3 regions of the Shewanella litorisediminis genome follow, and region 3 is predicted to be linked to each of the others. Evidence: predicted binding sites of a transcription regulator. Region 3 holds the regulator's gene; each other region holds the start of a gene.

Region 1 (3,277 bases), 640 kb from region 3:
TTTATGGTCCAGCAGGCTCACCTGCAGCTCAAGCTCCGGGTGTCTTGCCATAAACTCAGGCAATGCCGGAATAATGTGCATGGTTCCAAAGGATTGAGAGATACCGACTTTCAACACCCCGCGGGTGGCATCATTAAGGTTATGAACGCTGGCCACAGCCTGATCGGCATCGCGCAGCAGCTCTTCACCCTGCACATACAGCAGGTGTCCGGCCTCGGTAAGGCTCAAACTGCGGGTGGTGCGCTGAATAAGCTGAACCCCCAGTTTATGTTCCAAATCGGCCACCTGAGTACTCACCTTGGATTTGGAAATCCCGAGTTTTCTTGCCGCGGCACTGAAACTGCCGGCTCTGGCTACATGGGTAAAAATAGCAATGGGTTCTAACAGTTCTAACATGAAGGTGGCCTTAAGCTATGTTCAGCCTGTCCTCGCCAAGGGAGGAAAACGGGACAAACCAATGATAATCAATCAGATATACCAAAAAAGCACGTTAAGGTAGAGTCAGGAAGCCAGAATGAATCTGGTTTTTTGTTATTTTTTAGCAGTATAACAAAATTCGCCGCCGAGTCTCCAGTTTAGCCTTACCAAGACAGGTCATTAAACGGCAAATAAAAAAAGGCCCCGGGGATGGGGCCAAACGTTCAAGGAAGAACCAAAGGGATGTTACGTCGGGTGTTGCGTTCGGAATGTCAAAGTAATGCCAGGGTATTGCTTACTCACGAAGCTGGGCTTCTTTGCGGTCAGAAATCTCAAGCTCAGACAACTCAGGCACCTTGGTGCGAAGTTCAGACTCCAGTACCAGCAAGGTTTCAAACTGGTCGCATACTTTTGTGGCACGCGCTTCGAGAGACTTGGACTGACTCTCCATTTCCAGCTCAATCTGTTCGCCCATGGCTTCCATTTTCTTGCCAAAGGCCTCCATCTTGGCTTCAAAGCTGTCACCTTCAGAAGACAGGATCTCGGTGCCGAGCTTAATCATCAGAGTGCCAACCGACTCCTGCACCAGGTTTTCAATTTCACGTTCAAACTCCTTGTCGAACACTTCATCGATAGAACCATCGGTTACGCCTACGTAATAGCTGTCGCCATCCTTGTGCATGACTTCGCCGAGTCGCTCGTTCACATTATCCATCAGCTCTGCCACGCGGGCACCGGTCTCATCGCCCAGCAGCGGTGTAAGGGCTGTATTTACCGCGGTGCTGGCAAGGGTGATGGCATCGGTTACCAGGGCAACAAATTCGGGCACCTGGTTTGCCAGTGAATCGGCATAGTTGTCCACCAGCGCACGCTGCTCGGCATTGAGTTTCACTTCCTTGCCTTCCACAAAGAGTTTGCCGGGCTCGAAACGATAGAACTCATCACCTTTCTGGCTCAACACCAGCTTTTTAGGCTCAACCGAAATGTCGTAGTTGAGGTTAACGTCGCAGTTGTCGGTGCTGATGCCCTGCGCTTTTGCAGGTACAGCGACAGTGACGCCAATCAGGGTGGCCAGGGCTACGCCGGTGATAAGGGTTTTCGTTTTCATCGCATTTATCCTTGCGTCGTGATTTATATGTTTTGATATTGCGAAGGATGTGCCAACTTTTTTAACTTATTAATTTAAAATGAAATCTTACTGAAATGTGTAAATTCAGCTGCTTTTGCATGGAGAGCATCGGGGCTCAAAGTAGGAGATATCACCAAAAAGTGAAGCTTTTCACCAATAGGCGTGAAAAAGGAGTGGGGATGTTACAGAAGAATGACTGAAATAAGGAAATGGCCTTCCTCAAATAAGAAAGGCCATACTCATTAAGCACATCAAAAGGTAAAAAAATCAGAAGATTGAACGCCCCAGCTCCTGAGCCAACAGCTCAAGCAAGCGGGTACCCGCCAAGCTGTTTCCACTGGCATCGAGGGCCGGCGACCACACACATACCGACATATCACCGGGGATCACCGCAATAATGCCACCGCCCACGCCACTTTTACCCGGCATTCCCACACGGTAAGCAAACTCCCCTGCCCCATCGTAAAGCCCGGAGGTCGCCAGCAGCGCATTCAGGCGCCGGGTTTGGGTGGGCGATACCACCTCATTGCCATCAAGGCTTATTCCCTGATTGGCAAGATAAATCATGGCGCGGGAGAGATCGGCACAGCTCATGGAGAGCGAGCAGTAATGGAAATAGCTTCGCAGCACCTTGTCCACATCGTTATGGAAGTTACCGAAGGACTTCATCAAAAAGGCGATGGCCGCATTACGGGCGCTGTGCTGGTATTCAGAGTCGGCCACCACCTTGTCATAACAGACCTTGTGGTTTTGGCTCAGCATACGCACTATTTCGAGCATCCGCTGTTTGGGCGCGCCCAGGCGGCTTTGCAACAAATCGGCTATCACCAGAGCGCCGGCGTTGATAAAGGGGTTGCGTGGGATGCCCCGCTCAAGTTCGACCTGAACCAGCGAGTTAAAGGAGTGGCCCGAGGGCTCTTTACCCACCCGCGACCAAATCTCACGCTCTTCATAGAGCATCATGGCGCCGGTGAGGCTGAATACTTTGGAAATACTTTGAATGGAAAAGGCTTCTTGCCAGTCGCCCGCTCCCAGGGTGGTACCATCGATGGTGGTTACCGCGATGCCCAACTTATGGGGGGAGACCCGGGCAAGGGCCGGAATGTAATCCGCCACCTTGCCCTGTCCAAGCAAGGGTCTAACTTTGGCGACCAGGTCGTCAAGCAGAGCCTGCTCCAGCATGGATTAATCCCACCACAGATCGTACAGGTCGGATACTTCCACTTTGGCCACTTTCTGGCCTTCAAGAAATGCCTTTACAGCGGCACGGTCTTCATCGGTGCACTTACCCAGTGATTGGGTGGCAATAATACCTTCCCAATCCTTGTGTCCGCCGCCGTGGAAGCCCAGCTTACGTGGCTCAATCACTTCGTCGATAAACTTATCCACCAGGGCATCAATTTCTGCCTCAGCAACACTGTCATCAAACACCCAGCGTACATCGAAACCCAGTTCCTGAAACTCGTCCACACGCAGCTTTTTACGAAGACGACGGCTACGGTTTTTGGCCATGGTTATTTCCTCTTTCATGGATGGATAAAATTATTCAACACGCTCAAACATCAGATCCCACACCCCGTGACCGAGGCGCTGACCGCGGTTTTCAAACTTGGTCAGTGGGCGATGATCAGGGCGTGGCACATAGGTTTGGGTATCAGATTGATTCTTATAACCCGGTGCAGCACTCATCACCTCAAGCATATGCTCGGCGTAGTTTTCCCAGTCGGTGGC
Region 2 (3,277 bases), 880 kb from region 3:
GTACAGGACGGGTGGTAGTCAAACTCACAGAAGTGGAGTTGCCGAATTTGTCTACCGGGAAGGTCTGCAGGAAGTTGCCCGCTGAATCCACCAAATAGTTGTTGCTGTCTACCTTAAATGCACCGGCGCGGGTGAAGCTGTAATCACGGGCCGACGGATCGGCCGACGTCACAAAAAAGCCGCCACCGCTGATGGCCAAGTCCAGCGCGTTGCTGGTGAACTGCAAACTGCCCTGATGGAACTGCTGCGCCACCTGAGTAGTGGTCACGCCGCCACCCACCTGGGTTTTGCTGTTGGAGAAAATGGACGCCGCATACACATCGGCAAACTCAGCACGCGACTCTTTAAAGCCCGTGGTGTTGACGTTGGCGATATTATTGGCTGTGGTATTCAAATCTTTTTGGGCGGCAGCGATGCCACTGAGTGCGATATTGAAAGACATAAGTCAGTTACCTCTTTAGTCTGTTTTTTCTGGATCAGCTCTCAGCCACAGCCAGAACATCCGATAGTTTAATGCCGCCAATGCCACGCAAATTAAGAATGGCGCCTGTTGCTGCAGTCCCGAGCGACACGCTGGTCACATGGGCATAAGTTGAAACCGGTAATTCTTCGGCCTTACCATCAATACGGCCACTGGCCTTGATGGTGTAAGTGCCTTCGGCGACGGGTTTGCCTTCAGCATCGAGGCCGTCCCAATTCACATCAATATTGCCGCCGTCACTGCCGTCAACACTGAAGGTTTTCACCAGCTGTCCCTTGGCATCTTCAATACGCACCATGATGGTTTCGATGGGCTTGGAGGTACTGATGACACCATGGAGGTTGGGCTCTTCGGTGGACACATGGCCTGAAGCCGACGGGATCAACACCTTCTGCCCCACCAGACCCGATGCCTGCAGTGCCTGACTCGAGGTCATCACAGTATTGAGATTCACAATGTGGTCGTTCAGATTCGCGATACCGTCCACAGTGGAGAAGGACGCCATCTGGGCAATCATCTGATCATTTTCTACCGGCTTGAACGGGTCCTGCATCGACAACTGCTGAGACAAAAGGGCGAAAAAGTCCTCTTGGGTTAGCTCCTGCTTTTTGGCCTCTGGCACTGCTTCTTTGGTCTGCAACCTGACACTGTCCAGAAAGGGATTTCCCGTGCTCTGGGTTGACTGGGCCGCCGATGCCTGACTGATAGAGTTAAGAAAACTCACGGCTTACCTCCTTAGCGCCACATCCGTTATTTGCCCATTCTCAGAGTCTGCATCAGCATACTCTTGGCGGTGTCGGCCACCTGGACATTCATCTGGTACGAACGTGATGCGGAAATCATGTCAGCCATTTCTTCCATCACGTTCACATTGGGTTTGTAAATAAAGCCATCGGCATCCGCCATGGGATGATCCGGGTTGTATTCTTTTTGCAGCGGCTTATCGCTTTCGACTATGCCTTTGACATTCACACCACGGGCAGATTGCTGCTGGCTGGCTTTGGCAAGCTCAGCTTCAAACACCGGATGACGTGCCCGGTAGGTTTTATCGACACTGCTGGAAACTGAATCTGCGTTGGCAATGTTGCTTGCGGTGGTGTTGAGGCGAACCGATTGCGCACTCATACCAGAGCCAGACACATTGAAGATATTAAACAAGCTCATTGTCAGTCTCCTTTAATGGCCTTTTTCATACCGTTGAACTTGCCCTCCAGAAAGCCCAGCGACATCTGATATTCCAGCGCATTCTGCATAAAGGCCGACTGCTCCTGCTGGATATCTACCGTGTTGCCATCGCCGGTATCGGGCTGATTGGGAACACGGAACTGCACGTGTTGCCGGCTCAGAGCTTGCAAGTCAAAATGCCCTTCACTGGTTTGAGCCATTTGCATGCCACGCTGATGACTGCGTGCAGCCTGCAGCGCATCGGCAAAGTTCACATCCCGGGCTTTGTAGTGGGGGGTATCGGCGTTGGCGATATTGCTTGAGAGGACTTCCGCCCGCTCTGCTCTGATGCCAAGGGTAAATTGATGCACCCCAAGCGCCTTATCGAAACTGATCGCCATAAAATTGCCTCCACGCCATGATGGCTGATGAAAAGCAATTCATGTGCCAAATCTTGAGTGTTAACCATGGCAAATGACAGGCAACAAAAAAGCCGCCTTGAAAAAGACGGCTTTTTTGTTTTTATTCATATGGTTATTTTGCTAGGTCTTTTTCTGGTAGTAAATACCCGGGTTGCAGCGCACCATGTCAAATTCATCGGTCAATCCGGCAATTGACTCGGAAGCGCCAAGAAACAATATGCCCTTGGGGTTAAGGGCGGCAGCAAATTGCCGCAGTATTTTCGCCTTTGCCTCAGGGGCAAAGTAAATGAGCACGTTGCGGCAAAAAATGATGTCGAATTTGCCGAGCAAGGCATAACTTTCCAGCAGGTTATGTGCTCTGAAACTCACCATACGACGAACATTGTCTTTTACCCGCATGTTGCCGCTTGGCAAGGTATCGAAAAAAGCCCGTTTACGCTCATCCGATAAACCGCGCCCCAGCGCCAAACTGTCGTATTCAGCTTGCTTACAACGCTCCAGCATCGAGGGGGACAAATCCGTTGCCTGAATCGACGCACCGGCCGGTAAGCCACCTGGACGTTTTTGCTGATATTCGAGAATGGTCATTGCCAGCGAATAAGGCTCCTGCCCGGAGGAACAAGCCGCAGACCAGATTTTCAATGGCCTGCCAAGCTTGGCATAGTCAGGCAGCAAGGCATTGGCGAGCAATTCAAAGGGGTATTTATCACGAAACCACAGGGTTTCGTTGGTGGTCATGGCATCAATAACCTCGGCGCGCAGTTGCCGCTCTGTGGGTTTCATTGAATGTTTGACCACTTCCGATAATGACGGCAGATTGTATTTGCCCATCAGAGGTGCAAGGCGGCTGCGGACCAGATACTGCTTGTTTTCGCCAAGCACTATGCCGCTGTGTTGTTCAAGGAACAACCTGAATTGATTATATTCCGCTTCAGCCAGTGATTTGTCTGACACCGTATCTCATCCTGCACCTGATAGAGAAAATTAACTCAATAACTGGTTAACCTTCTGATTTTATTCCCCAAAAATAAGCGCTGCTTTATACATTATCCAGTAGCTGAATACAAGCGCCCTTGGAGGAGTATAACCCCGCCCAAGGGGAATGCCATCCTGCTCAGAGACTCAGGTGCTTGTTCACCGCCGCCGCCAGCTCATCGGGGTTGAACTTGGCGATGAAGTCATTTGCGCCCACTTTCTGCACCATGGCCTG
Region 3 (3,277 bases):
TTTACCGACGAGAAAAGCGGCAAGCGTATTCTGCTCGCCAAGGGTAACCCTGCCACCTACAGCCAGCAGGTTGAAGATGGCCGCACAGTGCATGCCAGCGCCGAAGAAATCAGCTACAACATCGACAGTCGCGTTATGAGCCTCAAAGGCAACGCCAAGGTCGAGCAGGATGGCAGCCAGGTCAGTGCCGACTCCATCGTATACGACATCGAAAAGCAGCAGCTCACCTCCCAAAGCAGCGGTAAAAAAGACGACAGGGTTATCACCATCATCAAGCCCGAAAATTACCAGCAGGATCTGCAGGATAAGGGCAAGACAGAGCAACCTCAGCAAGAGAAACAACAATGACCCAACTGACCCTGAAGGCCAGTAATCTCGCCAAGAGTTACAAAAACCGCCAGGTTGTCAAAAACGTCAGCCTCACCGTCAACACCGGTCAGGTAGTCGGCTTGCTGGGCCCCAACGGCGCCGGAAAAACCACCACCTTTTACATGGTGGTCGGCCTGGTGCAGAGCGATAAGGGCAGCATACATATCAATGACGATGACCTGACGCTGGATCCCATGCACCTGCGGGCCCGCAAAGGCATTGGCTACCTGCCACAGGAAGCCAGCATCTTTCGCAAGCTCTCGGTGCGTGACAACATCATGGCCGTATTGCAGATGCGCAAAGAGCTGAATGCCGATGAGCGCGAAGAGTCGTTGGAGCAGCTGCTGGAAGAGTTTCACATCACCCACATTCGCGACAATCTGGGGATGTCACTCTCAGGTGGCGAACGTCGCCGGGTCGAGATTGCCCGGGCACTCGCCGCCAACCCCAGATTTATCCTGCTCGATGAACCCTTCGCCGGTGTTGACCCCATTTCCGTTATCGATATCAAAAAGATTATCGAGCAACTCAAAAATCGTGGCCTCGGAGTCCTTATCACCGACCACAACGTGAGGGAAACCCTCGATGTCTGCGAAAAGGCGTATATCGTCAGCCACGGTAATTTGATTGCTGAAGGCACCCCTGCCGAAATCCTCGACAATCAGCAGGTGCGTGCAGTGTACTTGGGTGAGCAATTCAGGCTATAGTTAATTAACAAAGCCCCCTTCTCATATCCGGAGAATCAGGGTGGTAAATCACCGGATAACCTGATAGAAAAGCTTTCTACCTGAATAATTTAGTGAAGGATTCGCAGTACAATGAAAGCGTCGCTCCAGCTAAAACTGGGACAACAACTCACAATGACGCCACAGTTGCAGCAGGCCATTCGCCTGCTTCAACTCTCTTCGCTTGAACTGCAACAGGAAATTCAGCAAGCCCTCGACGCCAATCCTCTGTTGGAAATGGACGACGAACTGGGCAGCGATCAGTTTGATGCCGATGACGGCGATAAAGAATTTGACGACCAGTTCAACCAGGAGTCCGTATCAGACGATGCCAGTGACACCGCCTCACTGGAAACTTCAGACGCCCTCAACCAACAGTCCATGCCAGACGAACTCCCGATGGACACCACCTGGGATGAAGTCTTTACGGCTGCCCCCGTCTCCGGCCCCGGGATCCGTGGCGAAGATGATATGCCGTTTCAGGGCGAAACCAGTGAAGGCCTGTACGAACATCTGGAATGGCAGAAAAATCTCACCCCTTTTTCCGATACCGATCTGGCCATTGCCACTGCCATCATAGATGCCATCGATGACAAGGGGTATCTGACCCAAAGTCTTGAAGAAATTCTCGAGGCCGTGGGCGATGAAGAGGTTGAGCTGGATGAAGTTGAGGCCGTACTCAAACGTATTCAGCATTTCGACCCCATCGGGGTGGCTGCCCGAGATTTGGCGGAGTGCCTGCTCATTCAGCTTGGGCAGTTTCCGCCAGACACCCCCCATCTGGACAATGCCAAGCTGCTTATCCGTGACCATCTGGATTTGATTGCCAACCGCGACTTCCGCACCCTGATGCGAAAAACCCGCCTCAAGGAAGAAGAGCTCAGAGACGCAATCGTCCTTATCCAGGGGCTGAATCCCCGTCCCGGCGAGTCTGTCACCAGTACCAAAGACGAGTATGTCATTCCCGATGTCTCGGTCAGTAAAAAAAATGGCCGTTGGGTTGTAGAGCTTAATCCCGATTGTATGCCTAAACTGAGTGTGAACCAGCAATATGCCGCCATGGCGCGCACCAGTCGTAATCAGGCCGACAGCCAGTTTATCCGCGGGCATTTGCAAGAGGCCAAGTGGTTTATCAAGAGTCTGGAGAGCCGCAACGACACCCTGCTGAAAGTCGCCAACTGCATAGTGCAGTTCCAGCAGGGCTTTTTTGAGTATGGTGAAGAGGCCATGAAACCCATGGTGCTCAACGATATCGCCGAAGCGGTAGAGATGCACGAATCCACCATCTCACGGGTTACCACCCAAAAGTACATGCATACCCCAAGGGGTATCTTTGAACTCAAGTATTTTTTCTCCAGCCACGTCGGGACCGAAGATGGCGGAGAATGCTCATCTACTGCCATCCGTGCCTTTATCAAGAAGCTGGTGGCAGCAGAAAATCAGAAGAAACCATTAAGCGACAGCAAAATGGCGGAACTTCTGGCAGAACAAGGAATCAACGTTGCAAGACGCACTATCGCCAAATACCGAGAGGCGATGCTGATCCCACCGTCGAACCAACGTAAGAGTTTATAACCCACCCAAGGTCTTTGGAGGAAAGTGTCTATGCAAATCAATCTGACTGGGCATCATATCGAAATCACTGATTCACTGCGTAACTACGTAGAGAGCAAGTTCTCCAAGCTTGAACGCCATTTCGAACAGATCAATAATGTCCACGTTGTTCTCAATGTTCAGAAATTGCAGCAAATCGCAGAAGCCAAGCTTCACCTCAACGGTGGCGAGGTATTCGCCACTTCAGAACATGAAGACATGTACGCCGCCATTGACGCCCTAATTGATAAATTGGACCGTCAGGTTATTAAACACAAAGAGAAACTGACCAAACATTAACGATGGAACTAAGTACCATCCTGGCGCCGGAGTGCACTAGCTGTGCCACTCCGGGCAGCAAGAAAAAGGTGCTGGAGCTGATTAGCGATCTCGCTGCTGCCCAGAATCCCTCCCTCTCGTCACAAGAGATATTCGAAAGCCTGCTGGCCCGTGAAAAAATGGGCAGCACTGGTATTGGCAATGGTATTGCCATTCCCCATGGCCGCCTTGGCACCATAGACAAGCCTGTGGCTGTGCTTATCAAGTGTGAAGAAGCCATAGGTTATGACGCCATTGATAAGCAGCCGGTG

What was found. The regulator sigma-54, encoded in region 3, starts transcription at its own class of promoters, with help from an activator protein. The targets are predictions, from matches to a motif close to GTTGGCACGNNNNTNGNNT.
Region 1: a site for sigma-54 is predicted at 1,564-1,582, ahead of JQC75_RS12895 (YggN family protein). Genes of this name have one in related genera too.
Region 2: a site for sigma-54 is predicted at 2,079-2,097, ahead of flgB (flagellar basal body rod protein FlgB). Genes of this name have one in related genera too.

What each region holds. Positions count from the first base shown of each region.
Region 1 covers NZ_CP069213.1:2,947,863-2,951,139, forward strand. Annotated here, with positions in the region: gene JQC75_RS12890 (LysR family transcriptional regulator) at 1-396, opposite strand, end outside; gene JQC75_RS12895 (YggN family protein) at 713-1,525, opposite strand; gene glsB (glutaminase B) at 1,814-2,728, opposite strand; gene JQC75_RS12905 (YggL family protein) at 2,732-3,058, opposite strand; gene trmB (tRNA (guanosine(46)-N7)-methyltransferase TrmB) at 3,089-3,277, opposite strand, start outside.
Region 2 covers NZ_CP069213.1:2,705,468-2,708,744, forward strand. Annotated here, with positions in the region: gene flgE (flagellar hook protein FlgE) at 1-442, opposite strand, end outside; gene flgD (flagellar hook assembly protein FlgD) at 477-1,205, opposite strand; gene flgC (flagellar basal body rod protein FlgC) at 1,232-1,645, opposite strand; gene flgB (flagellar basal body rod protein FlgB) at 1,648-2,046, opposite strand; gene JQC75_RS11920 (CheR family methyltransferase) at 2,188-3,021, opposite strand; gene JQC75_RS11925 (chemotaxis protein CheV) at 3,182-3,277, opposite strand, start outside.
Region 3 covers NZ_CP069213.1:3,589,440-3,592,716, forward strand. Annotated here, with positions in the region: gene lptA (lipopolysaccharide transport periplasmic protein LptA) at 1-348, shown strand, start outside; gene lptB (LPS export ABC transporter ATP-binding protein) at 345-1,076, shown strand; gene JQC75_RS15880 (RNA polymerase factor sigma-54) at 1,188-2,669, shown strand; gene hpf (ribosome hibernation promoting factor) at 2,700-2,987, shown strand; gene ptsN (PTS IIA-like nitrogen regulatory protein PtsN) at 2,990-3,277, shown strand, end outside.